DNA from 4 places in the Pseudomonas sp. TWP3-1 genome. Region 3 is predicted to be linked to each of the others. Evidence: predicted binding sites of a transcription regulator. Region 3 holds the regulator's gene; each other region holds the start of a gene.

Region 1 (7,779 bases), on a different contig from region 3:
ACCGGCACGGGTATAGGAAATCGAACCGTTGTTGCTCATAGTGAAGAAGCCCGAACCGTTGATACCCATGTCCAACACGTTGCCGGTATTGCTGATGTCACCCTGGGTGAACTGCTGCGATACGTTAGCCAGGCGCACACCGTTACCGATGACCTTGCTGCCGGTGCCGAGTCGGGTCGCCGAATAGACGTCTTCAAACTCTGCACGGGAAGATTTGAAACCGGCAGTCGCGACGTTGGCGATGTTGTTGCCGGTCACGTCCAGTTGTTTATTGGCTGCATAGAGACCGCTAAGGCCGATATTGAAAGACATATTCCACTCCTTTGTGCCGGTTAGTCGGCTCTATATACCAATGGTTTGTACTTTGGACAGGGCAACGCTGCCCTTGCCTGCCAGGTTGAGCATCAGCTCGCCGCCGGTCTGGCTGATCGTGACGCTGTTGACCGTGGCTGGCAGGTAGGTCGCCAGATCCGTCGCCGTGCCGTTGATCGGCGCGCTGGCCTTGACGGTGTAAGTGCCGGCGGCAACCTGAACGCCGTTGTTGTCCTTGCCATCCCAGGTAAAGGAGGCACTGCCGACTGCGCGGCTGCCCAGATCGATGGTGCGAACGGCCTTGCCGTCCTTGTCGGTGATGGTCACCGTGCCGCCAGCGATCGACGAGGTCACGTTGACCGAGCCGGTCATGCCTTTGCTCGGATCGTCCATCTGCACCGAGTTGGTCTGCACGATCACGTTGCGGCCAACCAGAGACGACGCCTGCAACGCTTGCGAAGAGTTGTAGTTGCCGGCAAGACCGGTCACGGTGGAGTTCAGGGTGGTGATGCCTTCAAGGCTGCTGAACTGGGCCAACTGTGCAACGAATGCACTGTTGTCTTGCGGGTCGAGCGGATTCTGGTTTTTCAGCTGGGTAACCAGCAATTGCAGGAACGCATCCTTGCCCAGGGCCTGGCCACCCGTAGTGCTGTTGGTCGCAGAAGCAATCCCGTCAGAGGTCGTGCTACTGGTCTTCTTCGCAGAGTTGGCCAGTAGATCCTTCATGCTCAGGGTGCTGGTGGAATCGGTAACGCTCATGGCAGTCGCCCCTTGTTACTGACCGAGGGTCAGTACTTTCTGCATCATGGTTTTGGCGGTGTTCATCATTTCGGCGTTGGTCTGGAAGGACCGGCTCGCGGAAATCATGTCAGCCATTTCTTCCACCACGTTGACGTTCGGGTAAAAGACGTAACCCTTGGCGTCGGCAGCCGGGTGATTCGGCTCGTAGCGCGCTTCGAGGTTGCTCTGGTCTTCGACTACGCCCATCACCTGCACGCCCTGACCGGCAGCGTCCTGGTTCTGGAACAGCGAGTCGCTGCCGCCGCTCTGGCCACCCTGGAACATGGTGGCGAACACCGGGTGACGGGCGCGATAGGTCTGGTCGATGCTCGACGAGACGGTTTCGGCGTTGGCGATGTTCGAAGCCACAGTGTTAAGACGTGTGGTCTGTGCGCTCATGCCGCTGCCGGCAATGTTGAAAACGCTGGACAGGGACATGGATTACTCTCCGCGCAGGGCTGAAACCAGCCCTTTGAATTTGCTGTTGAGCAGGGTGAAGCTGGCCTGGAAGCCAACCGCGTTTTCCGCGTAGTTGGATTGTTCCAGCTGAGCGTCCACGGTGTTCTGGTCGATCGACGGTTGCATCGGCGTGCGATACATCAGCGATTCGTCGCCATTGCCCAGGCCTTCAGCTTCGATGTGACGGCTGTTGGTCTTGTTCAGGGCGATGGTGCCGTTCTGGTTTTTCTGCGTCTGTGCTTCGAGCACTTTGGAGAATTCCAGATCCCGAGCCTTGTAGTTCGGGGTATCGGCGTTGGCGATGTTATTGGCCAACACTTCAGCGCGCTGGGCGCGGAAGCCCAATGCCTTTTCGTGAATGCCGAGCGCTTTATCGAAGCTGATGCTCATGTCGGGACCTTCAGGTAACCGGATTTTTCGTAACTGAGCTTTAGCAAGCCGCGTGCCAGTTTGCAAAAGCCCGGATTCCGGGGCTTTGCGGGCAGTGGCAAAGCGGCAATGCCAGAAAAGCGGCAACCGGTTTCCGCCAGATGCCGCTTTTCTGCCGCTTGCCGTCACCGCATAAACGCCGGGCAAAAAAAACGGGAGCCCCTGAGGACTCCCGTTCTGGTGTTGCCGGTGTTGATCATTTCGCCTGGTAGATGATCCCCGGGCTGCACTGAACCATCTGGTAATGATCGGGCAAACCGTTCAGCGCTTCGGAAGCGCCAAGGAACAGATATCCGCCCGGCTTCAGCGTGCTGTGGATGCGCAACAGGATGTCTTTCTTCACCTCGGCGGAGAAGTAGATCAGCACGTTGCGGCAGAACACGATGTCGAACTTGCCCAGGCTGGCGTAGCTGTCGAGCAGGTTGAACGAGCGGAACTCAACCCGGCTCTTGATCGGCGCCTTGATTGCCCAGCGACCCGGCCCTTTCGGGTCGAAGTAGCGTTGCAGGCGATCAGGCGACAAACCGCGGCCGATGGCCAGGCTGTCGTACTCGCCGGTCTTGCAGTTGTTGAGCATGCTGCCAGACAGATCGGTGGCAACAATCTGCACGCCCATTTTCAGCTGACCGAGGTTGCTGCGCTCGAACTCGTCGATCGACATCGACAGCGAGTACGGTTCCTGACCCGACGAGCAAGCCGCCGACCAGATCCGCAGACGCTGGTTTGGTGCAGCCTTGATCGCTTCCGGCAGTACCTTGTTCTTCAAGACTTCAAACGGATAGGTGTCACGAAACCACAGGGTTTCGTTGGTCGTCATGGCATCGACCACCTGCTCGCGCAAACCGCTGCGCGGCTGGGTCTGGATGCGCTGTACCAGCTCACCCAGGGACTTGATGCCTTGCACTTCCATCAGTTTGTTGAGACGGCTCGAGACCAGATACTGCTTGTTTTCACCGAGCAAAATGCCACAGGCTTTTTCCAGGAAGACCCGGAACTGTTCGAAATCCAAATTACCCGTAGACAAAGATGCCGCCTCTTAAATCGTGTTGACCGCCAGGAGCAAAAGGCTCCTAGCTGATATCTGCTGCTTTGATCCGGTCGACTACCCGGGATGCCAGGTCATCAGGGCGGAATTTGGCCAGAAAGTCATCGGCACCGACTTTCTTGACCATCGCCTGATTGAACACTCCCGACAACGAAGTATGCAGGATGATATGGAGCTTTTGCATGCGCGAGTCGCCGCGGATCTCGGCCGTCAGGGTGTACCCGTCCATCTCCGGCATCTCGATGTCGGAGATCATCATCAGGAACTCTTCTTCCGGCTTCTTGCCTTCGTCGACCAGTTTGCGCAGGTAATCCAGCGCTTGCCGACCGTCGTTCAACGCCACCACTTCGACACCAATCGTCTGCAGACAACGCGTCACCTGCTTGCGCGCCACCGACGAGTCATCGACCGTCAGTACCCGCAACGACAACGCTTTGGTCTGCGTCTCGACATCGACCACGCCGACCGAAATCGCTTCCGGCGTCGGTGCGACTTCCGCCAGCACTTTTTCGACGTCGATGATTTCGACTAACTGATTGTCCACTCGAGTCACAGCGGTCAGGTAATGATCGCGCCCCGTCCCCTTCGGTGGTGGATGAATCTCTTCCCAGTTCATGTTCACGATGCGTTCCACCGAGCGCACCAGGAAACCCTGGGTCTTGGTGTTGTACTCCGTGATGATCACGAACGGGTTGTTCTTGTCTTTCAAAGCACCCGAGCCGGTCGCCATTGCCAGATCAAGGATCGGAATGGTTGCCCCCCGGATATTCGCCACCCCGCACACGACAGGACTGGACTTGGGCATCAGTGTCAGCTTGGGGCATTGCAGCACCTCGCGCACTTTGAACACGTTGATCCCGTATAGCTGTTGGCCGTCGAGACGGAACAACAACAGCTCCAGGCGATTCTGCCCTACCAGTTGCGTGCGCTGGTTCACCGAATCCATTACACCAGCCATGCCCAGACTCCTACACCAACGCCAAGTGTTGTTGCGACGCACATTCATTGCTAAACGGCACGGCGCTTGCTTTTTAACTCGTATGAACGCTCAAACGACATTATTCCGACACCTGACATCTCCCCTCCGCAGAGGGCTTTGCGCGATGTCCGCCATTTGCTGCTTTTACGCTGGCAGCCCTGCCGTTGCTGATACGGTTACCATGCCTGACATGCTTATCGGCGTGACTCAGGGCTTTCTTGAATTCACCGTAGAAGACTATCTGGCCAGCAGTCAAACCGAAGGCCGCTACGAGATCGAGGTCAACCAGCTCGATCCTCGTATGCGCATGCCTATGTGCGACAAGGAATTGACAGCCACTCTGGAGAGTCCGGCACGCCCTCTGGGGCGGGTTACGGTCAAGGTTCGCTGCGAGGGCGGATCGCCCTGGACGGTGTTCGTACCCGCTCAAGTCCGCCTGTTTCGCGAGATTGTGACGACCACGCGCCCGCTCAGACGCGCAGGCATCATCGAGCCTCAGGACGTGACCTTGCGTGAGCGTGATATCAGCCTGATCAACCAAGGTTTTTTGACGTCGGTGGATGAAGCGATCGGGCAGAAATTGACCCGACCAACGGTAGCCGATCAGGTCATTACTCTGGTGCATCTGGAACAAGCCGAAGTGGTACGCAAGGGCGATCAAGTGGTAATCACCGCGCGCAGCGGCACGATGGCCGTGCGCATGCCGGGTGAAGCCCTGGCCAACGGCGGCCTGAAAGAACAGATCCGCGTGAAAAACCTCAATTCGCAACGGGTCATCAAGGCGCAGGTGGTCGCGCCTGGCCAGGTGGAAGTGGCGATGTAGCGAGATGGAAAACTGGCGCTGGGCCGAGCTGTTCCCTAAACTGTGGCGCATCGGACCTGCATGCAAACTCATGGGTAAATGAGTCTAAAGTTTTCCAGGGGATGGCCGAAAACATGGCAAGCGTCCAAATTCCCAGAGGTTTTTATCATGGTCATCGATTTCAGCCGTTTGAACAGCTCCTCGCCACTTACCGGCAGTACACGTACCAGCAACGCCAGGGAAACCGCCGAAACCGGCACCTCCGCGCCGCTGAATACCCCGGCCGAACAGGCCAGTACCGCTAAAGCCGGGGAATCGGTACACCTCAGCAATGAGGCTCAACAGTTGCAGAAGGTCACTGACAAGCTGCGCGATCAGCCTGCCGTCGACAATGCCCGTGTGGCCGAGTTGAAAGCAGCGATTGCCGATGGCAGCTATAAAGTCGACAGCAACCGTGTAGCCAGCAAACTGCTCAACTTCGAAGCCCAGCGCTAGGCTTTCGCCGGCGCCAGGCTTTTGGACGCTTAAAACCCAAGGCCAGCCATGCACGACACTAATTTACTGCAACTGATCACCGACGACTTTGCTCCAGCTCAACAGTTGCTGGAGTTATTGCAATCCGAGTCCCTCGCCTTGCACGGTCGCGACATGCCGGTGCTGGAAGAAATTCTGGCGCGCAAACAGGCGCTGATCATTCTGCTTGAACAGCATGGCCGCAAGCGCAGCGAAATCCTCGTCAGCCTCAATCTGCCCGCCACGCGCGAAGGCCTGGAGCAACTTGCCAGCCAGTCGAGCATCGGCGCGCAGTTGATGGCTGAGAGCGATGTCCTCACCGATCTGATTGCCCAATGCCAGGCGGCTAATGTGCAAAACGGCCAGTCGATCGTGATCCAGCAGGCCGCCACGGCCAATCAGCTGAAAATCCTCACCGGCGGCGAGCCTCCGGCGCTTTACGATGCCACCGGCACCTTCTCCAAGCTGCAGAAGCCGCGCGCACTCAGTCAGGCATAAGCTGTTCTATGCTTGCGCCCTATCAACACGCGTTACATGCTGGCAAAATGCTGGCTAGCCGTAGTCAAATTTTGTCTGGAGATTGATCTAACGTGTCCAATGATGACGCTCCGCAGCCCCCAAAGGTGCTCACCACGCCCCTGGAAATCTCCAGCAACCTGCGCCAGCTGCAAGAAAGCCATGATCCACTGATCATCACCTTTCACGAGCGCAGTCAGCGCTTCCAGAGCTACCTGATCGAAGTTGATCGGGAATCCGCCACCATCAAGTTCGATGAAATGATCCCGCGCGACGGCGAGCGCTTTCTCGAAGCTGGCGAACCGTTCAAGGTCGAGGGCTTCCATGACGGTGTACGCATTGCCTGGGAATGCACCGGCACGCTGAGCATCAAGGATTCTGATGGCGACCGCTTTTACGTCGGCGACTTGCCCGAAGAAGTGGTTTACCACCAGCGCCGCAATGCCTTTCGCGCTGCCCTGAAACTGGCCGACCTGGTCAGCGTCGTGCTCGGTGGCGAAAAGCTCAAGGCACCGATCGACGGCAAGTTGCTGGACATCTCCGCTACCGGTTGCAAACTGCGCTTCGAAGGCGACATCACCGATCGCCTGCAACTGGGCCAGGTCTATGACCGCCTCGCTGCCGCGCCGCTGTTTGGCAACCAACCGGTCTCGGTCGAGTTGCGTTATCTGCACTTCGAAGAAAAACTCAACATTACCTTCGCCGGCCTGCGTTTCCACAACATCAGTGGTCCGGCCGCGCGCAATGTCGAGCGCTTCGTCTATCAGTTGCAACGTGAAGCACGGCGTTTCGACAAAGACGATATGTGATCGAATACGCAATGAAAAACGGGCAGTCCCTTGCGGTGACTGCCCGTTTTTTTGTGCCTGAGATTTAAGGTCGGGCCTGGGTGAAGCTTGGCCCTTGGGGATCATCCTCAGGTGGGACGGTGTGCGTATCCTGCTCGGTTTCGGGCTCGGGTTCCGGCTCGGGATCAACCGGATTCTGCATCTGCTCCTGCACCACGTGCTCATCGACCCGCGGATCGAGCGCTGCCACCAGCGGCGAACTGGACATGCTGTCCGGCATTGCAACGTGGTGCAGCGGCGCATCCTCGACCTGATGCATGTTGGTCACGGCTTTCGGCCGGATGCGCCACACCAGTACCAGCGCAAAGAAGGTGAAGAACGCGTACAGGCTTTGCGGCCCGAACAGCTTCATCAGCACGCCTGCCGCCAACGGCCCGATACTCGCACCGACGCCATAGGTCACCAGCAGCATCGCCGTCAGCGAAACGCGCCGATCACCCTCGACGTGGTCGTTGGAAAACGCCACGGCCAGCGGATACAGACAGAACTGCACCAGCGAACACAGGAAGCCGACGATAAACAGCACTTCCAGCGGCACGCTTGGCATGATCGCCAACGGCAACGCGGCCACTGCCAGAAACATCGCAAAACAACGAATCAGCAGCGCCCGGTCATAGCGGTCGGACAACCAGCCCAGCGGCCACTGCACCAGCAGACCGGCAAAAATACAGCTACCCATGAACAGACCGACCTGTTCGGTCGACAGCCCTTGCTGCGACGCATACAACGGCGCCAGACCATAAAACGAACCGATGATCAGACCGGCACCGAGCACCGTACTCAATGACTGCGGCACGCGCTTGATAAAGAAGCGCGGCTCCATCGGCGCCGGGTGTAGCGGTGCCGGGTGAATACGTCGGGTCAAAGTCACCGGTACCAGACACAGCGCGAAGCACAGGGCAACCACCATCAGCAGTTCCAGACCGAGGCCCGGGTGCATGACCAGAATCAACTGCCCGAGCACCAGCCCCAGATACGAGGCAATCATGTAGCCGCTGAACACCAGACCGCGCTGATTGGCGTCAGCCTGTTCGTTGAGCCAGCTTTCGATGACCATGTATTGGCACATCATGCCCAGACCGACGATGGTCCGCAG
Region 2 (7,779 bases), on a different contig from region 3:
AGATGAGCATTCTGCGCGATCGCAACATCGAGATGCGCCACCGCCTCTCGCACCTGATGGACGTCGCGCGCGACAACGATCGCCTGTTCGACAAGACTCGTCGCCTGATCCTTACGCTGATGGACGCCGCCACTCTGGAAGACGTGGTGATCGGCGTTGAAGACAGTCTGCGCCAGGACTTTCAGGTTCCATTCGTGAGCCTGATTCTGCTCGGTGACAATCCCGCGCCGGTCGGCCGCTGGGAGACCCACGCCGACGCACAAGTTGCCATCGGCGGTCTGCTCACCGAAGGCAAAAGCGTCAGCGGTGTCTTGCGCGAACATGAGCTGGACTTCCTGTTCGGCGAAGAACAGCGCACGCAGATCGGTTCCACCGCCGTGGTCGCCGTGAGCAACCAGGGCATTCACGGGATTCTGGCGATCGCCAGTCGCGATCCGCAGCATTACAAGAGTTCGGTCGGCACGCTGTTCCTCAGTTACATCGCCGAAGTCATGGGCCGCGTGCTGCCACGGGTCAATAGCTCGCTGCGCTCGGTACGCTGAGCATGCAACGGCAACTGGACGCTTACTGCGAACACCTGCGCAGTGAGCGACAGGTGTCGCCACATACGCTGTCGGCCTATCGCCGCGATCTGGATAAAGTCCTCGGCTGGTGCGTCAAGCAGAACGTCGGCAGCTGGCAGGCGCTGGATATTCAACGTCTGCGCAGCCTGATCGCCCGCCTGCACGGGCAGGGCCAATCCTCGCGCAGCCTTGCGCGGCTGCTCTCGGCAGTCCGTGGCCTCTATCACTATCTGAACCGTGAAGGGCTTTGCGATCACGACCCGGCAACCGGCCTAGCGCCGCCCAAAGGTGAACGCCGACTGCCGAAAACCCTCGATGCCGACCGTGCGCTGCAACTGCTGGAAGGCGCGGTCGAGGATGATTTTCTGGCGCGCCGTGATCAGGCGATTCTCGAGTTGTTCTATTCCTCCGGGCTGCGTCTTTCGGAGCTGACCGGACTTAATCTTGATCAGCTGGATCTGGCCGACGGCATGGTTCAGGTGCTCGGCAAAGGCAGCAAGACGCGCCTGCTGCCGGTCGGCAAAAAGGCCCGCGAAGCGCTGGAACACTGGCTGCCACTGCGGGCCATGGCCAACCCGGTAGATGACGCTGTATTCGTCAGCCAGCAAGGCCGACGCCTCGGCCCACGGGCGATTCAGGTACGAGTAAAACTGGCCGGCGAGCGCGAACTGGGGCAAAACCTGCACCCGCACATGCTGCGGCACTCCTTCGCCAGCCACTTGCTGGAGTCCTCGCAGGACCTGCGCGCGGTGCAGGAATTGCTCGGGCACTCGGACATCAAGACCACCCAGATCTACACCCACCTGGACTTCCAGCACCTGGCGGCGGTCTACGACAGCGCCCACCCACGGGCCAAACGCAGCAAAGGCGATGATTCATGAGCATCCAGTTGATCACTTTCGACCTTGACGACACCCTGTGGGACACCGGGCCGGTGATCGTCAGCGCTGAAGCGGTTTTGCGTGCATGGCTGAGCGAACACGCGCCGAATCTCGGTGCAGTGCCGGTGGAACACCTGTGGGCAATCCGCGAGCGCGTGCTGGCCAGCGAGCCGGGGCTCAAGCACCGCATCAGCGCGCTGCGTCGGCGGGTGCTGTTTCATGCACTGGAAGACGCAGGGTACGGTCATGGCGAGGCTTCTGATCTGGCCGACAAAAGCTTCCAAGTGTTCCTGCATGCGCGACATCAGATCGAAGTGTTCCCCGAGGTCGTACCAACCCTCGAAGCACTGGCCAATCACTACGCCCTCGGCGTGGTCACCAACGGCAATGCCGATGTGCGCCGTTTGGGTCTGGCCGATTATTTCAAGTTTGCCCTGTGCGCCGAAGACATCGGCATCGCCAAACCGGATGTGCGGCTTTTTCACGAAGCCTTGCAGCGCGGCGGCGTGAGTGCGGATGCGGCGGTGCATATCGGCGATCATCCCGGCGATGACATCGCCGGAGCCCAGCAGGCGGGCCTGCGCGCGGTGTGGTTCAACCCGGCGGGCAAGGTCTGGGAAGCAGAGCGCTTGCCGGATGCCGAGATCCGCAGCCTGACCGAACTGCCAGCCGTCCTCGCCCGCTGGAATGCCCAACACTGACCCTGAATTTACATCATTCCCTGTGGGAGCTGGCTTGCCAGCGATGAGGTTTGCACATTCAACATCAATGTTGTCTGACAGGCCGCCATCGCTGGCAAGCCAGCTCCCACAGGATCGGTATCGCATTCACATTTTTCTTTCGCCCATGAAAAAGCCCGCAATAGCGGCGGGCTCTCTCAGCAAGCAAGCGGCACGCCTCAGATAGGGCGGCTGCCGTACTTGTTGTCCGGCTTCTTCGGCGGATCGGCGACCACATTGGCCTCCACTTCCTGCACTTTTCCGCCACGCGACAGGAACTCTTCCATGGCCTTGGCCAGGGCGTCGCGCTCTTTGTTCTTGGCTTCAACGCTCGGCAATTCATCGACTGATACCGCAGCCTTGGCTTTGCCTTTGGCAACAGGGACCGGCGTATCGCCACCGTCTTCATCGGCAACGTCATCCGCTGCCGCTTCCAGGCCTTCGTCGGCCTCGTCTTCGTCGCCTACTTCGAGGTCGTCGGTTTCCAGATCATCGTCGCTCATGTTCTACCTCATGACTTGCGAAAAGCAGATTAGTTATAGACCAGCTTTGACAACTGTCGAAAGTTGCCGGAAAAAATCGTTCGCCACTGCAGACCAGCGGCTATGCCTGTTCACCGTAAACGGTGGCAAGGACTTTACGCGCACCGCCATGATCTCGGTGCTCGCCCAGATAAACGCCTTGCCAGGTTCCCAGTGCCAGCCGCCCTGCCGATATCGGCAGACTCAACTGACAGCCAAGCACGCTGGCTTTGAAGTGCGCCGGGAGGTCGTCCAGGCCTTCGTCGTTATGCTCGTAGCCGTCTGTACCTTGTGGGATCAGACGATTGAAAAATCGTTCGAAGTCGCGACGTACCGCCGGGTCGGCGTTCTCGTTGATGGTCAACGAGGCCGAGGTGTGCTGTAGCCACAAATGCAACAGACCGACCCGGCACGCCTTGAGTTCAGGCAGGCCTTCGATCAACTCGTCCGTTACCAGATGAAAGCCCCGAGGCCTTGCCCGCAGGGTAATCAGAGTCTGTTGCCACATACAGTTCTCCGCACGTTCGGGGCGCATTCTAGCGCGCTCTGGGAAAAAACAAAGTCCCTAATATTCCTGCCATTGCGTAAGCCTTTCGCCGTAGAAAAACCGTCGTCGTAAACACGACTAAAGCAGTACGAAAAATCCTTTCAGCCTGTCAGTTGATGACAAATTGCGCGCAAAAAAATGCCCGGCGAACCGGGCAAGTTTTTTTGCTGCGCGTCTTACAGGTTGTAGCCGCGTTCGTTGTGTTGAGCCAGATCGAGGCCCACCGCTTCTTCTTCCTCGGTCACACGCAGACCCATGACGGCGTCCAGCACCTTGAGGATGATAAAGGTGACGATCGCGGTGTAGATCACCGTGAAGCCCACGCCTTTGATTTGAATCCAGACTTGCGCACCGATATCGGTGACGGTGCCGAAGCCGCCCAGCGCCGGTGCAGCGAACACGCCAGTGAGGATCGCGCCGAGAATACCGCCGATGCCGTGCACGCCGAAGGCGTCGAGGGAATCGTCATAACCCATTTTGCGTTTCAGGGTGGTGGCGCAGAAGAAGCACACCACGCCCGCCGCCAGACCGATGACCAGTGCGCCCATCGGGCCCACGGTGCCGGCAGCCGGAGTAATCGCCACCAGACCGGCAACCACACCCGAGGCAATGCCCAGTGCGCTCGGCTTGCCGTGAGTGACCCACTCGGCAAACATCCAGCCCAGTGCCGCAGCGGCGGTCGCAATCTGAGTCACCAGCATCGCCATGCCGGCGGTGCCGTTGGCAGCCACAGCGGAGCCTGCGTTGAAGCCGAACCAGCCAACCCAGAGCATGGCGGCGCCCATCAGGGTGTAACCAAGATTGTGCGGAGCCATCGGGGTGGTCGGGAAGCCTTTACGCTTGCCCAGCACCAGGCAGGCAACCAGTCCCGCGATACCGGCGTTGATATGAACCACAGTGCCGCCCGCGAAATCGAGCACGCCCCAGTCCCACATCAGGCCACCATTGCCGGCCCAGACCATGTGCGCAATCGGCGCATACACCAGGGTGAACCAGATGGCCATGAAGATCAGCATCGCCGAAAACTTCATCCGCTCGGCAAACGCACCGACGATCAGCGCCGGGGTGATGATCGCAAAGGTCATCTGAAAGGTGATGAAGACCGCCTCGGGGAACAGCGCCGCAGGACCGGTAATGCTCGCCGGGGTAACGCCGGCAAGGAACGCCTTGCCAAAGCCGCCGACGAAGGAGTTGAAGTTGACGACGCCCTGCTCCATGCCGGTGGTGTCGAACGCGATGCTGTAGCCATAAATGACCCACAGGACGCTGATCAGACCGGTAATGGCGAAGCACTGCATCATCACGGAAAGAATGTTTTTCGAACGAACCATGCCGCCGTAGAACAGCGCGAGGCCTGGAATCGTCATGAACAGCACGAGGGCAGTAGCGGTAAGCATCCAGGCGGTGTCGCCGGAGTTCAGGACTGGAGCTGCCACTTCGTCTGCCGCCATGGCCAGGCCGGGCATTACGATAGACAACAGGGCTCCAAGCCCTGCGAATTTACGCAGAGTCATATTGTTTTCTCCTGGGGCGTTGGGGTTTGTGGCGGCTTAAATTGCGTCGGTATCGGTTTCGCCGGTACGGATGCGAATCGCCTGTTCCAGATTCACCACGAAGATCTTGCCGTCACCGATCTTGCCGGTGTTGGCCGCCTTGGTTATCGCCTCGATAACGCGGTCCAGATCCTTGTCGTCAATTGCAACGTCGATTTTCACCTTGGGCAGAAAATCGACCACATATTCCGCGCCGCGATACAGCTCGGTGTGACCCTTCTGCCGTCCGAAGCCTTTGACTTCAGTAACGGTAATGCCCTGCACGCCGATCTCGGACAGCGACTCGCGCACGTCGTCCAACTTGAACGGCTTGATGATGGCAGTGACTAGCTTCATGAAAACTCTCTCCCGAATTGGTGGACTTGCCCCAGGAAAACAAACCCGACTCAAGTCTAAGCGCAGTGCCTGGCTTTGTAACGCTTGGATGTCGCCGCCAGCTAACCGCTCCAGACGAAACTCCCCGCTCCGTCTGCCGCACTGCATTCGTCACAGCGACTGCATCAGTGCATGGGTCGAAGGTGACTAAGCAGAAAGCTTGCCATCTCGCCAAATACCTCTGAATTCAATCCCTTGGCCGCTGCCGCAGGCGCCTTCACGAAATCCGCCGAGCGGATACGCACAACAACGGTGCGTCGACGCCCGGCCGCTTGCGCGAAAAGCGTGCATCCGTGCCTGCGCGATTGACTATAGACACTGCGTGATACACTGCCGGCCATTGTTTTCAGGACATTTCCCATGCTCGCGCCCAAAGACTTCCTCGACGCCCTGAGCGGCACCGCCTCCCGCCTGTTCAACGGCGACACCCCGCTGCCGAAAGCCGAAATCGAAAGCCAGTTCAAGATGCTGCTGCAGAGTGCATTCAGCAAACTCGATCTGGTGAGCCGGGAAGAGTTTGATAGCCAGATGGTGGTTTTGGCGCGCACTCGCGCTCGACTGGAAAGCCTCGAAGCCAAAGTGGCCGAGATGGAAGCCAGGCTGACTCCGCCAGCGGAATAACACCTCTTTCCCCCTGTGGGAGCTAGCCTGCTAGCGATCAAAGGTCGGAACGACCTTCAGCTTCATCTGTAGGAGCTGCCGCAGGCTCGGGCCGCGTTCGGACGATCTTTTGATCTTCAGCCCCGCAACAATCCCGGCAACTTCCTACAAGCTTTACCCCCGCCGTCCGATTGCGTCGTGAAGTCCAGGTTTCTAAGCTCACCCCATGCTGAATGTTCAGCACTGGGTTTGGCGACCTGGATCGAATTCGACGCAATGCGGCCACATCAGAAGAGGAGGTTCTCCGCTTCTCGAGTTATGGCGGCTTTGCGTGGGAGACCTCACGGTCTGCCGGTTTCGAATTCACCGGTTCGCCAACCTGCGCAGAGCTGCCACCCTTTTCGTTTGGCGACGATCAGAGGCAGTTTTTCTCTCATGTGAATTCGAGAACTAAACCAATGGACGAAAACCATTTAATTCCCAACGTCTTCATCCGCCACAAACTCCACCTCCACGCCCTCCTCCTGCAAAACCAACCCTGGTTCAGCGCCCGCGACCTCGGCCGACTCCTGCACATCTACCTCAACGAACGCATCCTGCGAAAACTCGACTCCGACCAATACCAGACCCGAAAAACCCTGATCCACGGCCACGTCGAAACCACCCTGCTGATCAGCGAATCCGGCGTCTATGCCCTCCTCGTCTACCACTACTGCCCCGAATACCGCGCGCTACGCGAATGGCTCACCCACGAAATCGTCCCCGCGCTGCGCGACGCACAACAACCGACCACAACCGAACGCCCACTGCTGAGCCTGCTCAACTGGCCGGACATGTCGCTGAGTTTGCTGCACTGGAATAACCAGCCGTGGATACGGTTGCAGGATGTGCCGCAGATGATGGTGGAACGGGAACAGACCAAGCGCCCAATGGCGGAGCCATGGTGGAAAAGGGCTTCGAGGATGCTGCAATCGCTATAAGCCCGCATGCCGGAGCTGGGCTCTGCGCAAATCGTAAGTCGATTGGAGACTCATCCAGAACTCAGGCGTAGTGTTGAGATGAATGGCAAGGCTGATTGCCAGGTCGGAGCAGATCCTGAGCTGGCATTTCACAAGCTTTTCGATCTCACTTTCGGGCCATTTCGTGGGCATGGCCAGATCCATGACAGTCATGCCAAACGGCTCCATGAATTCCTTATTCAGAACCTCGCCCGGATGAATCGGGCGCATACCATTGCGGTCCATTTTTCGCCTCCATAGGCTGCGTTGAGTGGCCAAACTGGAGCATCCGGTTCAGGGAAACAAGATGATCAAAACCGTTTCGCCGGCGTCCTACAACTATTAGGGCATGGCCCTACAAAAATCAGCGTCTACGCCTGATTACGCGACCCTTCCTCCTTGTACTACGGTGGCCAACGAAGCATCTGTCACCTCAAAAATCGAGGCCTTAATGAAAGACAAAAAGAGAAGGGCAAGGCTGCAGGAGATTGTTGGATATCACACCGAAGCACTTCGGTTAGCCGGAGGTATTTCAGCCAATCAGCGTCGTTTTATTGAGGTAGCGTCCAAGTACGGTAAAGAACTCGAACCAAGTGGTAGGTTAGCCGGAAAGAAAACCGAGGAACACTACTTCAGAGATGGACTGAGCTCCGACCAAATCTACCAACCTCTGAGCTTGAAAAGCCTACCCTGATCGCCTTCGTCGTGTAACAAAACAATAACTTCATCAGGGCTAAAGATAGGATCCGGATCTTCCGTGCGTACGGGTAGATCCGAGTCGATCAACGTTATAATGGACTGCAGTCCTAAATTAGAGTAACGCCTAATCACCGCTAGCAGATTCTCTTTCTTCCGATCATCTAAAGATTCAAACACGCCGTCGTGGTACACAAATAGTGGAAACTTTTCGTTCAGATGTGCCCTCACGACGGCGAGGTCGAAAGCGACACATAGGAGTTTGCGATAGGTGTGACCTAGGTCAGCACTAGTTGCGTTGCCAGAACCATCAAGAATTTCTGCCT
Region 3 (7,779 bases):
TTCTGGCCAGCAAGGGCCGTGTCGTCGTGGTCGGCATGGGCAAATCCGGGCACATCGGCAACAAGATTGCCGCCACCCTGGCCAGCACCGGCACCACGGCGTTTTTCGTGCATCCGGCCGAAGCCAGCCATGGAGACATGGGCATGATCACCCGCGACGACGTGATCCTCGCCCTGTCGAATTCCGGCTCGACCAATGAAATCGTCACCCTGCTGCCGCTGATCAAACGCCTGGGCATCCAGTTGATCAGCCTGACCGGCAACCCGAACTCGCCGCTGGCCAAGGCCGCCGAAGTGAACCTGAATGTTCACGTCGAGCACGAAGCATGCCCGCTGAACCTCGCGCCAACCTCCTCGACCACCGCAGCACTGGTGATGGGCGACGCTCTGGCCGTGGCGCTGCTGGAAGCTCGCGGCTTTACCGCTGAAGACTTCGCCTTTTCCCACCCTGGCGGTGCATTGGGCCGGCGCCTGCTGCTGAAAGTCGAAAACGTCATGCACGCCGGGCAAGAGCTGCCGCAGGTACAGCGCGGCACCCTGTTGAGGGACGCGCTGATGGAAATGACCCGCAAGGGCCTGGGCATGACGGCAATTCTCGAAGCCGACGGCAAACTCGCCGGGATATTCACCGACGGCGATTTGCGCCGCACGCTGGATCGCAGCATCGACGTGCACACCGCCACCATCGATCAGGTGATGACCGCACACGGCAAGACCGCCCGCCCCGACATGCTCGCCGCCGAGGCCCTGAAAATCATGGAAGACCACCGGATCAACGCATTGGTAGTGGTGGACAAGGAAGATCGCCCGATCGGCGCATTCAACCTCTCCGATCTGCTGCGTGCAGGAGTGATGTAAATGAGCAACGATCTGCTGCAACGCGGCAAAGCGATCAAACTGGCGGTTTTCGACGTCGACGGCGTCCTTACCGACGGCCGCCTGTATTTCCTCGAAGACGGCAGCGAATTCAAGACTTTCAACACCCTCGACGGTCAAGGCATCAAAATGCTGATGAACGCCGGCGTGCAGACCGCAATCATCAGCGGCCGCAAAACGCCTGTGGTTGAACGTCGGGCGAAGAATCTGGGCATCCCGCACCTGTTTCAGGGGCGCGAAGACAAACTGGTGGTTCTTGACGGTCTTCTGGAACAACTGGGCCTAAGCTATGAACAGGTCGCCTACCTCGGTGACGACCTGCCGGACCTGCCGGTGATCCGCCGCGTAGGCCTGGGCATGGCCGTAGCCAACGCCGCAGCGTTTGTGCGCGAACACGCCCACGGCGTTACCCAGGCCCGTGGTGGCGAAGGTGCTGCGCGCGAGTTCTGCGAACTGATCCTGAGCGCTCAGGGCCACCTCGATGCGGCCAATAACGCTTACCTGTGAGTCGAATCATGTTTAGCAAAAAGTTTCGCAACATCCTGGTGTTCGGTTGCATCGCCGCGATCTTCGGTGCGGTCGGCTACTGGAACATCAGTCCGGAGCGCTTTCTCGACAAGCCCGTAGTCTCGGCAGCAGAGAGCCCGATCGACTGGTATGCGACCAACACCCGTACCGTGCAGTACCTCGAAGACGGCAAAGTGCAGTACGACATGACGTCCGAGAAGGCCGAGCACGTGAAGGTGACCGACATTACTCTGGTCACCAAACCTGATCTGAACATGTTCCGCGGGACTGATTTTCCGTGGCACGTGACCAGTGAGCGCGGCGAAGTGAATTCCGGCGGTACCGAAGTCGAACTGATCGACTCGGTACGCGTACAGCGCAGCGACGAAAAAAACCGCAGCACCCTGATCACCAGCACTCGCATGACGGTGTTCCCTCAGCAGCAATATGCGCAGACCCAGCAACCCGTTAGAATCGACGGCGCTGGCGGTGTATCGACTGGCGTGGGAATGAAAGCGTATTTGAAGGAAAGCAGGATACACCTGCTATCGAACGTAAGAGGACAGTATGAGGCTCGTTAAAACCCTCCCTATTTTGCTCAGCCTGGGCGCAGCACTGGGAAGCGTGAGCGCCTGGGCTCTGCCGAACGATCAATCGCAGCCAATCCGCATTCAGGCCGACGATGCCCAGCTGGACGACAAGAATGGCATCGCCACCTATAAAGGTGACGTGATCATTACCCAAGGTTCGATGATCGTTAAAGGCAACACCGTGACCATCACCCGTACCGCTGCCGGCGATATCGATGTGGTGACCTCGGTGGGCAACCTCGCCTACTTCGAGCAACTGCAAACTGCTGGTGACACCAAGCCTGTACAGGGCTGGGGTGTGACCATTCAGTACCACGCTGCGCAAAACCGCGTCGTGCTGATCGACAAGGCCAAGGTTGTCGACAAAGACAACAACACCACTCAGGGCGAAAAAATCGTCTATGACACGGTGAAGAAGCTGGCCAGCGCTGGTCGTGCTACCGGCAACAAGGTCACCGAGTCGCGTCCGCGCATTGACATGGTGATCCAGCCCAAGCCGAAAAACGACGAGAAAAAGGCCAAGTAATGGCAACTCTGAAAGCTCAGCATCTGGCCAAGGCTTACAAAAGCCGTCAGGTCGTGCGCGACGTCAGCCTGTCGATCGACAGCGGGCAGATCGTCGGCCTGCTCGGCCCTAACGGCGCCGGCAAGACCACCTGTTTCTACATGATCGTCGGCCTGGTCCAGGCCGATCAGGGCCGCGTCCTGATCGACGATCTGGACGTCAGCCACCAGCCAATGCACGGCCGTGCGAAGGCCGGTATCGGCTATTTGCCGCAAGAAGCGTCGATCTTCCGCAAGCTGTCGGTGGCCGACAACATCATGGCCATCCTCGAAACGCGTCAGGAGCTCGACAAGGCCGGCCGTCGCAAAGAGCTGGAAAGCCTGCTGCAGGAATTCCACATCAGCCACATCCGCGACAACCTCGGCATGAGCCTGTCGGGTGGTGAACGTCGCCGGGTCGAAATCGCCCGCGCGCTGGCCACCGCACCGAAATTCATCCTGCTCGACGAACCGTTCGCCGGTGTTGACCCGATTTCGGTCGGCGACATCAAGCAGATCATCCATCACCTCAAGGCCAAGGGTATCGGTGTGTTGATCACCGACCACAACGTCCGTGAGACGCTGGACATCTGCGAAACTGCCTACATCGTCAACGACGGTCAACTGATCGCCGAAGGCGACTCGGCCACCATCCTCGCCAACGATCTGGTGAAGGAAGTGTATCTGGGTCACGAGTTCCGCCTGTGATCATTGGGGTGTCCTCGCACGAGCCTGGGCATCCCTGCGATTTTCTTGGTTTAATTGTTACGGTGCTCTAGGCAAACACTTCAGTTTCAGGCATATAATTTGCTTAAGTTTGGCGCTCCGGCGCCCTGTAGTGGATGGCGCATAGCGCCGGCGAATAAGGTGTTAAGCCCCTGCCATGAAACCATCGCTAGTCTTGAGAATGGGCCAGCAGCTGACGATGACACCGCAGCTGCAACAGGCCATCCGCCTGCTCCAATTGTCGACCCTGGATCTGCAACAGGAAATCCAGGAGGCTCTGGAATCCAATCCGATGCTCGAACGCCAGGAAGAAGGCGAAGACTTCGACAACTCCGATCCCCTCGCCGACAACGTCGAGCAGAAGCCCAACACCGAAACCCAGGAACCCTCTTTTCAGGAAAGCGCCCCGACGGTGGACAACCTCGAGGAAGGCGACTGGAACGAGCGCATCCCCAACGAATTGCCCGTCGATACTGCCTGGGAAGACGTCTACCAGACCAGCGCCAGCAGCCTGCCAAGCAACGACGATGACGAGTGGGACTTCACCACGCGTACCTCCGTCGGTGAAAGCCTGCAAAGCCATCTGCTGTGGCAGTTGAACCTCGCGCCGATGTCCGACACCGATCGCCTGATCGCCGTGACCCTGATCGACTGCATCAACAATCAGGGCTACCTCGACGAGACCCTCGAAGAAATTCTCGACGCCTTCGATCCCGAGCTCGATATCGAGCTGGATGAAATCGAAGCCGTGCTGCACCGCATCCAGCAATTCGAGCCAGCCGGCATCGGCGCACGCAACCTCAGCGAATGCCTGCTGCTGCAACTGCGTCAGCTACCCGCTAAAACGCCGTGGCTGGTCGAAGCCAAGCGTCTGGTCAGCGACTACATCGATCTGCTAGGCAGCCGCGATTACAGTCAGCTGATGCGGCGCATGAAGCTCAAGGAAGACGAGCTGCGCCAGGTCATCGAGCTGGTGCAAAGCCTCAATCCGCGTCCGGGTTCGCAAATCGAATCGTCCGAAGCCGAGTACGTGGTGCCGGACGTCATCGTGCGCAAGGACAACGAGCGCTGGCTGGTCGAACTGAACCAGGAATCCGTGCCGCGCCTGCGGGTCAACGCGCAGTACGCAGGTTTCGTCCGCCGTGCCGACACCAGCGCCGACAACACTTTCATGCGCAATCAGTTGCAGGAAGCGCGCTGGTTCATCAAAAGCCTGCAAAGCCGCAACGAAACCCTGATGAAAGTCGCCACGCAGATCGTCGAGCACCAGCGCGGCTTTCTGGAATACGGCGACGAAGCGATGAAGCCGCTGGTCTTGCATGACATCGCTGAAGCGGTCGGCATGCACGAATCGACGATTTCCCGCGTGACCACGCAGAAATTCATGCATACCCCGCGCGGTATATATGAACTGAAATACTTTTTCTCGAGCCACGTCAGCACCTCCGAAGGCGGTGAATGCTCGTCCACGGCGATCCGCGCGATCATCAAAAAACTGGTTGCCGCGGAAAATCAGAAAAAGCCGTTGAGTGACAGCAAGATCGCTGGTTTACTGGAGGCACAAGGCATTCAGGTGGCTCGCCGCACCGTCGCCAAGTACCGCGAATCTCTCGGGATCGCGCCTTCGAGCGAACGCAAGCGGTTGATGTAAGCCACGTTACAGCGTTCCAGTGGCAGGCTTTTCGGCCTGCCGCTTTATGCACTGGCAACGAAGGAGAAGCTGTATGCAAGTCAACATCAGTGGACACCAACTGGAAGTGACCGAACCTCTGCGCGACTACATCAACGAGAAACTTCAACGATTGGAGCGCCATTTCGACAAGATCACCAACGTGCAAGTCACGATGTGTGTCGAAAAGCTCAAGCAGAAAATCGAAGCCACCTTGCATATTCCCGGCAGTGAGGTCGTCGCAAACGCGGAACATACCGATATGTACGCAGCGATCGACGCATTGACCGACAAGCTCGACAAACAACTCAAAAAGCATAAGGAAAAGACCCAGAGCCTGCTTCAAGGCGCGACGGGTCGATAACCCCCCATTCCATGATCCGACTTGAAAGTATCCTGACCCCCGGCCGTTCCCTCGTGAACGTGCCGGGCGGCAGCAAAAAGAAAGCCCTCGAGCAAATTGCCAACCTGATCGCCCGGGAAGTTCCGGATCTGGAGATGCAAGATGTCTTCGAGGCTTTGATTGCCCGTGAAAAACTCGGTTCTACCGGTTTTGGCAACGGCATCGCCATCCCTCATTGCCGCCTCAAGGGCTGCGAATCCCCTATCAGCGCCTTGATACACCTGGAAGCTCCGATCGATTTCGACGCCATCGATGGTGCTCCGGTTGACCTGCTGTTCGTGCTGCTGGTCCCCGAAGCTGCCACCGATGCACACCTGGAACTGTTGCGACAGATTGCCAGCATGCTCGACCGCAAGGACGTCCGCGAAAAACTGCGTAGCGCCACCAGTAACCAAGCCTTGTATCAGGTTGTCCTCGACGAGCAGAACGGGCAGTAATCATGCGTTTGATCATCGTCAGTGGCCGCTCCGGCTCGGGTAAAAGTACCGCTCTGAATGTCCTTGAGGACAACGGCTACTACTGCATCGACAATCTGCCGGCCGGCCTGCTGCCGGAACTGGCCGAACGCGCGCTGATTCACACCGAGTTGGCACAGCCACTGGTGGCGGTTTCCATCGACGCGCGTAATCTGCCGAGCCATCTCTCACGCTTTCCCGAGCTGCTTGAAGAAGTGCGCGGCCGGCACATCCAGTGCGATGTGTTGTATCTGGATGCCGATGAGGAAACCCTGCTCAAGCGCTTCTCGGAAACCCGTCGCCGCCACCCGCTGAGCAACGCCAACCGCTCGCTGGCCGAAGCCATCGATGACGAGACCGCCCTGCTCGGGCCGATCGCCGACCTGGCCGATCTGAAGGTCAACACCACCAACCTGAACCTGTACCAGCTACGCGATACCATAAAATTGCGCCTGCTGAACCAGCCTGAGCCGGGTACCGCGTTTCTGGTCGAGTCGTTCGGCTTCAAACGCGGCATGCCGGTGGATGCGGATCTGGTGTTCGACGTACGCTGCCTGCCCAACCCGTACTGGAAACCCGAGCTGCGCGCGCAGTCGGGTCTCGACGCACCGGTGGCCGAGTATCTGGCGGCACAGCCGGACGTCGAAGAGATGTACCAGGACATCTACGCTTATCTGTTCAAATGGCTGCCACGTTTCGCCGCAAGCAATCGTGCCTACGTCACTATTGCCATTGGCTGCACCGGCGGCCACCACCGCTCCGTCTACCTGACCGAACGTCTGGGTCAGGCGCTGCAGAAAACCCTGAAGAACGTCCAGGTTCGCCACCGCGACCTCAGCTAAAGGATTCACATCGCGATGCCTGCTCTGGAAATCGAAATCATCAACAAACTGGGCCTGCATGCCCGTGCGTCGGCGAAGTTCGTCGGCGTGGCCGGTCAGTTTCCGGATTGCACCATCAGAGTGGGCCGCACGCCGGAAACCACCGTGGATGGAAAAAGCATCATGGCGATGATGATGCTCGCTGCCGGCAAAGGCACGAAAATCTACCTGAGTACCGAAGGGCATCAGGAAGATGAAGCGCTGCAAGCACTGGTGGATCTGATCAACAACTACTTCGACGAAGGCGGTTGATCGCTCAACCCAACGCCGTATCCATCACCATCATCAGGCAGAAGCCGATCAACAAGCCGAGGCTTGCCAGTTTGTCGTGACCATTGCGCCGCGACTCCGGGATGACTTCGTGCGTGACCACCAGCAACATCGCCCCGGCCGCCAGCGCCAATCCCAACGGCAACAACACCTGCGCCAGACTGACCAACCAGGCGCACAGCAGAGCGAACACCGGTTCGACCAGCCCTGACGCCGCGCCGATCAAAAACGCCCTGACCCGCGACATCCCTGCCCCGGCCAACACCAGCGCAATCACCAAACCTTCCGGCACATCCTGCAATGCGATGCCCATCGCCAGGCTATCGGCATCCGGCATTGCGCCGCCGGCTGATACGCCGACCGCCATGCCTTCCGGGATGTTATGCGCGATGATCGCGAAGACGAACAGCCAGATACGCGGTGGAATTACCGGGTGCTCAAGCGTGCCAACGAGCATTTCCGGTGAAGCACCCGACACCTTGCGATCAACCAGATACAGACCGAATGCACCGAGCATGATCCCGAAGCAGATCAGGCCACTGGCGCCCCAAGGCGTCATGCCAAGGCTCTCTGCCGCAGCAATTCCCGGCACGATCAGCGAAAACGCCGTCGCCGCCAGCATCACCCCGGCGCCGAAACCGAGCAGTGTGTCGCCCAGCGCCTGCGGCATATTGCGAATCACCAGCACCGGCACCGCACCAAGCGCGGTGCCCAGCGCGCAGAGCGCCCCGCCCTGCAATGCTCGTGACAGCCTCGGCTCCAGATCCAGCCATTGCAGTCCGTGAGCGACCAGCAAGGTCATGCCCGCCAACAGCAACAGCGAACCGATTGCGTAACGGAACATACGCCCACTTCCGCTC
Region 4 (7,779 bases), on a different contig from region 3:
TCGATCTGCATTACCTGATCACCAAGGGTCAGCTCAAGGCCGAAAACAAAGTGGTGGTCGAGCAACTGCAACTCGGTGAGAGAGTCGACAGCCCGGATGCCGTGAGCCTGCCGCTGAAACTTGCAGTGGCCTTGCTCAAGGACGTCGATGGCAAGATTTCCATCGAGCTGCCGGTCACGGGTGACCTGAACAACCCGCAGTTCAGCGTGATGCCGATTGTCTGGCAGACCCTGCGCAACCTGATCGTCAAAGCTGCCGCCGCACCGTTCAAGATGATTGGCGGGCTGGTCAGTGGTGGCGGTTCGCAAGATCTCGGGACCGTCTCGTTCGCAGCGGGTTCGAGCGACCTGAGCAAAGACGCCGAAGCAGCGCTGGTGAAGCTCTCGCAAGCGCTGAAGGAACGTCCGGCCCTGCGTCTGGAAATCGAAGGCACCGCAGCGAAAAGCAGCGATGGCCCCTTGCTCGCTGAACAGCGTCTGGAACGCGAATACCAGTACAACTATTACAAAATGCTCCAGCGCCGTGGCGACAAGGTACCGGCGCAGGCTTCGTTGATCGAGGTGCCGGACGGCGAGAAAGGTCCGCTGCTCGAAGGCATCTACCGCACTCGCCTGAAAACCCAGCCTCCGGCCGAATGGAAGGACCTGGGCAAGGAAGAACGTACTGCCAAAATGCGCGCCGGGATCATCGAGTTCTGGAGTTCCAGCGAAGTATTGCTGCGCCAACTCGGCCAGGATCGCGCCAGCAGCATCAAAGACTATCTGGTCGACAAAGGCCAGTTGGCGGACGATCGCGTGTACTTCATCGACACCACACTCGGCGAAGCTGAAAGCGACGGTCGGGTGGTCACGCAAATGCATCTGGATGCCGAGTGATGAATTGCAAATGGTTGGCTGCAGTGGCGCTGACACTGGCTACAGGCGAGGCGTCGGCGTCAGATACCTTGCGTTGCGGCAGTCAACTGGTCAGCCTCGGCGACCGCTCCAGTGAAGTGCTGCAGAAATGCGGGGAGCCGGTCAGCCGCGATCCGCTTGGCTACAAGCGCAGTGCCAATCGGCGTGAGGAATTTCAGGTCGAGGAATGGACCTACGGCCCGAACAACGGCATGTACCAATACTTGCGTTTCGAAGGTAATCGTCTGCGACAGATCAACAGCAAACGCGGAAACTGAAAAAAGCTCGCAGGCTGCGAGCTTTTTTGTTTCGCCAATAGAACAGGCCCCGACACAAGTGTCGGGGCCTGCAATGACCACATTCCATGTGGCCGTTCGCATGAACTCTAAAGGTGCGACAGACGTATTGCTCGGCCCGGCTGTCGCGTCTTCTCCCGGTTCAGGCGAGAAGTCTTGCCTTACTCGGCTTTCAGGCCGTCAGCGGCGACCGCTTTAACGCCTTTGATTTTCTTGGCGATAGCTACAGCCACGTCTTTCTGCGATTCAGTGACAGCAGTAGTCGAGGAGAGCGAAACAACGCCTTTGTTGGTTTCTACTTTGATATCGGTACCAGGAATGCCTTTTTCGGTAACCAAATCAGCTTTGACCTTGGTGGTGATCCAGGTGTCGGAGGTGTCCTGTTTCATTTCAGTAACTTCGCCAGCCGCGAGAGTCATTGGAGCCTGGGTGGCTTGAGTCTGGGCAAATGCACCGGAAGCCATGGTCAGGGTCAGCGCGGTAGCAGCAGCGGCAGTGATAGCGAACTTCTTCATACGAGTAACTCCTGTTTTTCTGGAAAGTCTGCTGCGTGTCTTGTCAGCAGGGTTACGGTAGATATTGCGAAGGCTGTGCCAACTTTTCAAAAGACAAAATATTCATATAAATCAATGTGTTAACAAAACAGTAAATTTTCGGAATCATGCAAATTGCATGAGGCTCGATAAAACGACATGCAAGTTGCAGGTTTTTGGAAAGTTCCTAAGACGCTGAAATTATTGAAGCTTTTGTTAAGTGCTGCACAAATCAAAATGCCCCGCAACGCGGGGCATTTGTTTTACCAGACCTGACGGATTACGCGCCGCTGGCAGTGCAGCCTTTAGGGGAGTATTCCGCGTTCACTGTCGTTGCACAGGTCCACACGCCTGATGTGGCCCCAGTGGCCGCGCCGGAGCGGCTGAGTGTGATCGTTTTACCCAGCACCGGACCGGGTGCGTTGAGCAATGTGCAAGTGATCGAGCCGGCCCCCGTAGAAGCTGTGCCGGTAGCCGCGAGTGTGCAGTTGGAGGTCGTCGCCGCAGCACCACCCGCTACCAGCGTCAGCGTCGGATCAGTGCCCTGATTGATGGTGTCTTCAAATGGCACTTTCAAAGCGCTGATCTCTGCCAGACCCGCCGTCACCTTGGAGCGCGCCTGATACTTGGAATACTGTGGCAGGGCGATGGTCGCCAGAATGCCGATGATCGCCACCACGATCAGCAACTCGATCAGCGTGAAACCTTTTTGGTTGTTCATAGACAGGCTCTCCATGCATGAGTCGAAGTCTCATGATCTGACAAGGACTCAGCACAGCCCATGCCAACCGCCGCAAGGCCCCGAACGCAGGGGACGAAGGCGCTGCAAGGCGCCGTCCTACAACCCGTAACCGCACTATCTGACGCTTTTTGTCACCTGCACCCACCGTGTTTTGTGCTGTCACTTGACTAGGCTATAAGTCATGAACTGCAAGCGCACGGAATCCCCATGAACGACATCGCTCTGAGCGGTCTGGCCAAACAACTGGTACAGGCCGAACTGCTCACGGAAAAAAGCGCCCAGCACGCCTGGCAACAGGCCCAGCGCAATCGACTGTCGCTGGTCAGCTATCTGGTGCAAAACAAACTGGTGAAGAGTTACCAGGTCGCCGAGATCGCCTCCGAGCACTTCGGCATGGCCTTCATGGACCTCAGCTGCCTGGACAAGGAAACCCAGCCCAAAGGCCTGGTCAGTGAAAAACTGGTGCGTCAACACCATGCCCTGCCCCTGTGGCGACGCGGTAACAAACTGTTTGTGGGGATTTCCGATCCGAGCAATTATCAGGCAATCAATGACATCCAGTTCAGCACCGGGCTGAGCACCGAAGCGATCCTGGTCGAGGACGACAAGCTCAGTGATGCCATCGAGAAATTCTTCGACACTCACACCAGCGGTCTGGAAGACATGGCCGATGTCGACCTCGACGGGCTGGACGTCGAATCCATTGATGAAAACAAGCAGGACGCCATCGGCGGGATGGACGCCGACGATGCGCCCGTGGTGCGCTTCGTGCACAAGATGCTGCTCGATGCGATCAAAAGCGGCTCTTCCGACCTGCACTTCGAACCCTACGAGAAATCCTACCGGGTTCGCGTGCGCACCGACGGCATCCTGCGCGAAGTGGCCAAGCCACCGATTCAACTGGCGGGACGGATCGCAGCGCGGCTGAAAGTCATGGCCAGCCTCGACATCTCGGAACGGCGCAAACCTCAGGACGGCCGGATCAAGCTGCGTCTGTCGAAATCCAAATCGATCGATTTCCGGGTCAATACTCTGCCGACGCTGTGGGGCGAAAAGGTCGTGATCCGGATCCTCGATCCGTCCAGCGCGCAGATGGGCATCGACGCCCTCGGCTACGAGCCGGAGCAAAAAGACTTGTACATGGCCGCCCTGAAGCAGCCACAGGGGATGATTCTGGTGACCGGCCCGACCGGTTCAGGCAAAACCGTTTCGCTGTATACCGGGATCAACATTCTCAACACCGTCGACATCAATATCTCCACCGCCGAAGACCCGGTGGAAATCAACATGGAAGGCGTCAATCAGGTCAACGTCAATCCGCGCCAAGGGCTGGATTTCGCCCAGGCGCTGCGCTCGTTCCTGCGTCAGGACCCGGACGTGATCATGGTCGGCGAGATTCGTGACCTCGAAACTGCAGAGATCGCCATCAAAGCGGCGCAGACCGGCCACCTTGTGTTGTCCACGCTGCACACCAACAGCGCTGCGGAAACCCTGACCCGTTTGCACAACATGGGCATTCCCGGCTTCAACATCGCCACCTCGGTCAGCTTGATCATCGCCCAGCGTCTGGCGCGCAAGCTGTGCAGCCACTGCAAGAAACCCATCGAAATTCCGCGCGAAACCCTGATCAAGGAAGGCTTCCCCGCGGAACGCATCGGCAGTTTTACCCTCTATGAGCCCGTCGGATGCGATCTCTGCAACAGCGGCTACAAGGGCCGCATCGGCATTTATGAAGTCGTGAAGAACACCCCCGAGCTGCAACGGCTGATCATGGCCTCGGGCAACTCGCTGGAAATCGACGCGCAGATGCGCCGCGACGGCTTCAACGATCTGCGCACCTCGGGCCTGATCAAAGCCATGCAAGGCATCACCAGCCTTGAAGAAATCAACCGGGTCACCAAGGACTGAACATGGCGGTCAAGGCAGCGAAAATCAGCGTCTATTCCTGGGAAGGCATGGACAAGAAAGGCAGTAAAGTCACCGGAGAGTTGAGCGGGCACAACCCCGCGCTGATCAAGGCACAGCTGCGCAAGCAAGGGATCAACCCCGGCAAAGTGCGCAAGAAATCCGCGTCCTGGCTAAGCCTGGGCAAACGCATCAAGGCGCAGGACATCGCGCTGTTCACCCGGCAGATGGCGACCATGATGAAGGCCGGCGTGCCACTGTTGCAGTCGTTCGACATCATCGGCGAAGGCTTCGATAACCCGGCCATGCGCAAACTGGTGGACGAGGTGAAACAGGAAGTCGCCGCGGGCAACAGCTTCGCCGCCGCGCTGCGCAAAAAGCCGCAATATTTCGATGAGCTGTATTGCAACCTGGTGGATGCCGGCGAGCAATCCGGCGCCCTCGACACCCTGTTGGAGCGGGTCGCCACCTACAAGGAAAAGACCGAACGGCTCAAGGCCAAAATCAAGAAAGCCATGACCTACCCCACTGCCGTAGTGCTGGTGGCAGCGGTGGTCACCGGAATTCTGTTGGTGAAAGTAGTGCCGCAGTTTCAGTCGGTTTTTTCCGGGTTTGGCGCGGAGCTACCGGCATTCACCGTGATGGTGATCAGCCTGTCGGAGTTCATGCAGCAATGGTGGTGGGCAATTCTGGGCGTACTGATCGCGGCGTTCTTCGGCACGCGTCATGCGCTGAAAACCTCGCAGACTTTTCGCGACAAGCGCGACACCTGGCTGTTGAAGCTGCCGCTGGTCGGCACACTGATGTACAAATCGGCGGTGGCGCGCTTTGCCCGCACTCTCTCGACCACTTTCGCCGCCGGGGTGCCGTTGGTGGAGGCGCTGGATTCGGTGGCCGGTGCCGCCGGTAACGTGGTGTTCAAGCGTGCGATATTGCGCGTTCGTCAGGACGTATCCACCGGCATGCAGCTGAATTTTTCGATGCGCAGCACCGGGGTGTTTCCGAACATGGCGGTGCAGATGACGGCCATCGGCGAGGAGTCCGGCGCGCTGGATGAAATGCTCGACAAGGTCGCCGGATTCTACGAGGAAGAAGTGGATAACATGGTCGACAATCTCACCAGCCTGATGGAGCCGTTCATCATGGTGGTGCTCGGGGTCATCGTCGGTGGTCTGGTAGTGGCGATGTATCTGCCGATCTTCCAGCTCGGTTCAGCGATCTGACATGCCCATCGACGAATTCCTCAGCCTGTATCCGCTGGCCTTCACCCTCACTGCACTGGTGCTGGGGCTGGTGGTCGGCAGCTTCCTCAACGTGGTGATCTGGCGCCTGCCGAAAATGCTTGAGCGCGAATGGCGCCAGCAGGCACAGGACGTACTCGGCTTGCCCGGCGAAACACCGCTGCCGACCTACAACCTGATGCTGCCGCATTCACAATGCCCGCACTGCGGCCACCGCATCCGCGCCTGGGAAAATATTCCTGTGCTCAGTTACGTGTTGTTGCGTGGACGCTGCTCAAGTTGCGCAGCACCGATCAGCAAGCGTTATCCACTGACCGAACTGGCTTGCGGCCTGCTCTCGGCCTTCATTGCCGGGCATTTGGGTTTTGGCTGGCCGGCCGGTTGGTTGATCGTGCTCACTTGGGGCTTGCTGGCGATGAGTCTGATCGACACCGAGCATCAGCTATTACCGGATGTGCTGGTGCTGCCGCTGCTGTGGCTGGGTTTGATCGTCAACAGCTTCGGGCTGTTCGCTTCGCTGCATGACGCGTTGTGGGGCGCGGTGGCCGGTTACATGGCGCTGTGGTCAGTGTTCTGGCTGTTCAAACTGATCACCGGCAAGGACGGCATCGGTCATGGCGATTTCAAGTTGCTGGCGTTGATTGGCGCTTGGGGTGGCTGGCAGATTCTGCCGCTGACCATCCTCCTGTCATCGCTGGTCGGCGCGGTGATCGGGGTGATTTTTCTGCGCCTGCGCGAGCAAAAAACCTCAACGCCGATCCCCTTCGGGCCGTTTCTGGCAATTGCCGGCTGGATCGCTTTGCTCTGGGGTGGTCAAATAACCGGCTTCTATTGGCAGTTTGTCGGTTTGCAATGAACACCTCTGTGAAACAACCCTGGATTCTCGGCCTGACCGGCGGCATCGGCAGCGGCAAAAGCGCGGCGGCCCAGCACTTCATCGACCTTGGCATCCATGTAGTGGATGCCGATCACGCGGCGCGCTGGGTGGTCGAACCGGGGCGCCCGGCTCTGGCGAAGATTGCCGAGCATTTCGGCCCAAGTGTGTTGCAGGCGGATGGCACGCTGGATCGAGCGGCTTTGCGCAAGCTGATCTTCGAAGTACCGGAAGAAAGGCGCTGGCTCGAAGCTTTGCTGCATCCGCTGATCGGTGAAGAGATCGCCCATCATCTGGCGCTGGCAAAATCGCCTTACGCGATTCTGGTGTCGCCGCTGCTGATCGAGTCCGGGCAATACAAAATGACCCAGCGCATCCTGGTGATCGACGCTCCGCAACAACTGCAGATCGAACGTACCTTGCAGCGCGACCAGACCAGCGAGCAGCAGGTTCAGGCAATCCTCAAGGCCCAATCCAGCCGCGAAGACCGAGTGAACCGTGCCGACGACGTGGTGGTCAACGACCGCGACCTCGCCTGGCTGCACAGCGAGGTCGAACGCCTGCATCACTTTTACCTGACTTTATCCGGAGGCCAAGCATGAGCCAGATCCCAACCGTAGAATGCCCGACCTGTGGCGCCCCCGTGGAATTCACTCCAGCGAACAAAGCCCGCCCGTTCTGCTCGGATCGCTGCAAGCTGATCGACCTCGGCGCCTGGGCGTCGGAAGAGCACAAGATCCCGGTCGCCCCGGATGCCGAAGATGAATTGTTTTCCGGCGATTTCGATCCGCGTCACTGAGCGCGGATCAAGACTTCGGATCGTCATCCTTCCACGGTGCCGACAGGTAGCGCGTGCGGTTGAAGGTTTCCAGCCATTCCGGGCTGAACACCACCAGCGCGCTGACCACCATGCCATTGATGAAGGCCTCGGGGAAAATGATCAGCCACAGGTAGCCGATGAAATCCTCCAGCCATTCCGGCATGGCGAAAATGCCGTCGTACCAGAGCAATGTCAGGCTGAGCAGCAAGCACAGCAGCGCCGATAGCGCGGCGGCGAGAAACCCCGAGCAGAAGATATACACAAACGGATTACGCGGCTGGGCGCGCTCGACGAGGATCGCCACGCACTCGGTGATCAGCACCGGCAGCAGAATAAACAACGCACCGTTGACCCCGAGCGCCGCCAGATCCTGACGCCCGAGCAGTACCAGACCGATTTGCGCAACCACGCCACCGACAATTGCCAGCGGCCAGTCCAACAGCAAGGTTACGGCGGTTATGCCGATGAAGTGATA

What was found. Region 3 encodes sigma-54, which starts transcription at its own class of promoters, with help from an activator protein. Its sites were predicted from a motif close to ANTGGCATNNANNTTGCTNT; they were not measured.
Region 1: the regulator sigma-54 is predicted to act here: its motif matches at 1,982-2,001, upstream of flgB (flagellar basal body rod protein FlgB).
Region 2: the regulator sigma-54 is predicted to act here: its motif matches at 5,308-5,327, upstream of glnK (P-II family nitrogen regulator).
Region 4: the regulator sigma-54 is predicted to act here: its motif matches at 2,492-2,511, upstream of ACP7BN_RS26335 (pilin).

What each region holds. Positions count from the first base shown of each region.
Region 1 covers NZ_JAFCUQ010000004.1:60,964-68,742, reverse strand. The annotation lists gene flgE (flagellar hook protein FlgE) at 1-312, opposite strand, end outside; gene flgD (flagellar hook assembly protein FlgD) at 343-1,071, opposite strand; gene flgC (flagellar basal body rod protein FlgC) at 1,087-1,530, opposite strand; gene flgB (flagellar basal body rod protein FlgB) at 1,534-1,941, opposite strand; gene cheR (protein-glutamate O-methyltransferase CheR) at 2,177-3,004, opposite strand; gene ACP7BN_RS07365 (chemotaxis protein CheV) at 3,051-3,983, opposite strand; gene flgA (flagellar basal body P-ring formation chaperone FlgA) at 4,066-4,827, shown strand; gene flgM (flagellar biosynthesis anti-sigma factor FlgM) at 4,975-5,301, shown strand; gene ACP7BN_RS07350 (flagella synthesis protein FlgN) at 5,350-5,817, shown strand; gene ACP7BN_RS07345 (flagellar brake protein) at 5,910-6,644, shown strand; gene ACP7BN_RS07340 (MFS transporter) at 6,709-7,779, opposite strand, start outside.
Region 2 covers NZ_JAFCUQ010000027.1:35,348-43,126, forward strand. The annotation lists gene ACP7BN_RS25905 (DUF484 family protein) at 1-542, shown strand, start outside; gene xerC (tyrosine recombinase XerC) at 545-1,444, shown strand; gene ACP7BN_RS25915 (HAD family hydrolase) at 1,441-2,145, shown strand; gene sutA (transcriptional regulator SutA) at 2,343-2,666, opposite strand; gene ACP7BN_RS25925 (secondary thiamine-phosphate synthase enzyme YjbQ) at 2,767-3,192, opposite strand; gene ACP7BN_RS25930 (ammonium transporter) at 3,408-4,745, opposite strand; gene glnK (P-II family nitrogen regulator) at 4,782-5,120, opposite strand; gene ACP7BN_RS25940 (accessory factor UbiK family protein) at 5,520-5,780, shown strand; gene ACP7BN_RS25945 (BRO-N domain-containing protein) at 6,218-6,739, shown strand; gene ACP7BN_RS25950 (HigA family addiction module antitoxin) at 6,734-7,003, opposite strand; gene ACP7BN_RS25955 (DUF2326 domain-containing protein) at 7,418-7,779, opposite strand, start outside.
Region 3 covers NZ_JAFCUQ010000003.1:217,233-225,011, forward strand. The annotation lists gene ACP7BN_RS06280 (KpsF/GutQ family sugar-phosphate isomerase) at 1-857, shown strand, start outside; gene ACP7BN_RS06285 (KdsC family phosphatase) at 858-1,382, shown strand; gene lptC (LPS export ABC transporter periplasmic protein LptC) at 1,391-1,963, shown strand; gene lptA (lipopolysaccharide transport periplasmic protein LptA) at 1,950-2,498, shown strand; gene lptB (LPS export ABC transporter ATP-binding protein) at 2,498-3,223, shown strand; gene ACP7BN_RS06305 (RNA polymerase factor sigma-54) at 3,399-4,892, shown strand; gene hpf (ribosome hibernation-promoting factor, HPF/YfiA family) at 4,966-5,274, shown strand; gene ptsN (PTS IIA-like nitrogen regulatory protein PtsN) at 5,286-5,750, shown strand; gene rapZ (RNase adapter RapZ) at 5,753-6,610, shown strand; gene ACP7BN_RS06325 (HPr family phosphocarrier protein) at 6,626-6,901, shown strand; gene ACP7BN_RS06330 (ZIP family metal transporter) at 6,906-7,779, opposite strand, start outside.
Region 4 covers NZ_JAFCUQ010000029.1:3,317-11,095, reverse strand. The annotation lists gene ACP7BN_RS26350 (DUF748 domain-containing protein) at 1-875, shown strand, start outside; gene ACP7BN_RS26345 (DUF2845 domain-containing protein) at 875-1,171, shown strand; gene ACP7BN_RS26340 (BON domain-containing protein) at 1,351-1,704, opposite strand; gene ACP7BN_RS26335 (pilin) at 2,003-2,443, opposite strand; gene pilB (type IV-A pilus assembly ATPase PilB) at 2,672-4,372, shown strand; gene ACP7BN_RS26325 (type II secretion system F family protein) at 4,375-5,592, shown strand; gene ACP7BN_RS26320 (prepilin peptidase) at 5,594-6,466, shown strand; gene coaE (dephospho-CoA kinase) at 6,463-7,086, shown strand; gene yacG (DNA gyrase inhibitor YacG) at 7,083-7,283, shown strand; gene ACP7BN_RS26305 (energy-coupling factor ABC transporter permease) at 7,291-7,779, opposite strand, start outside.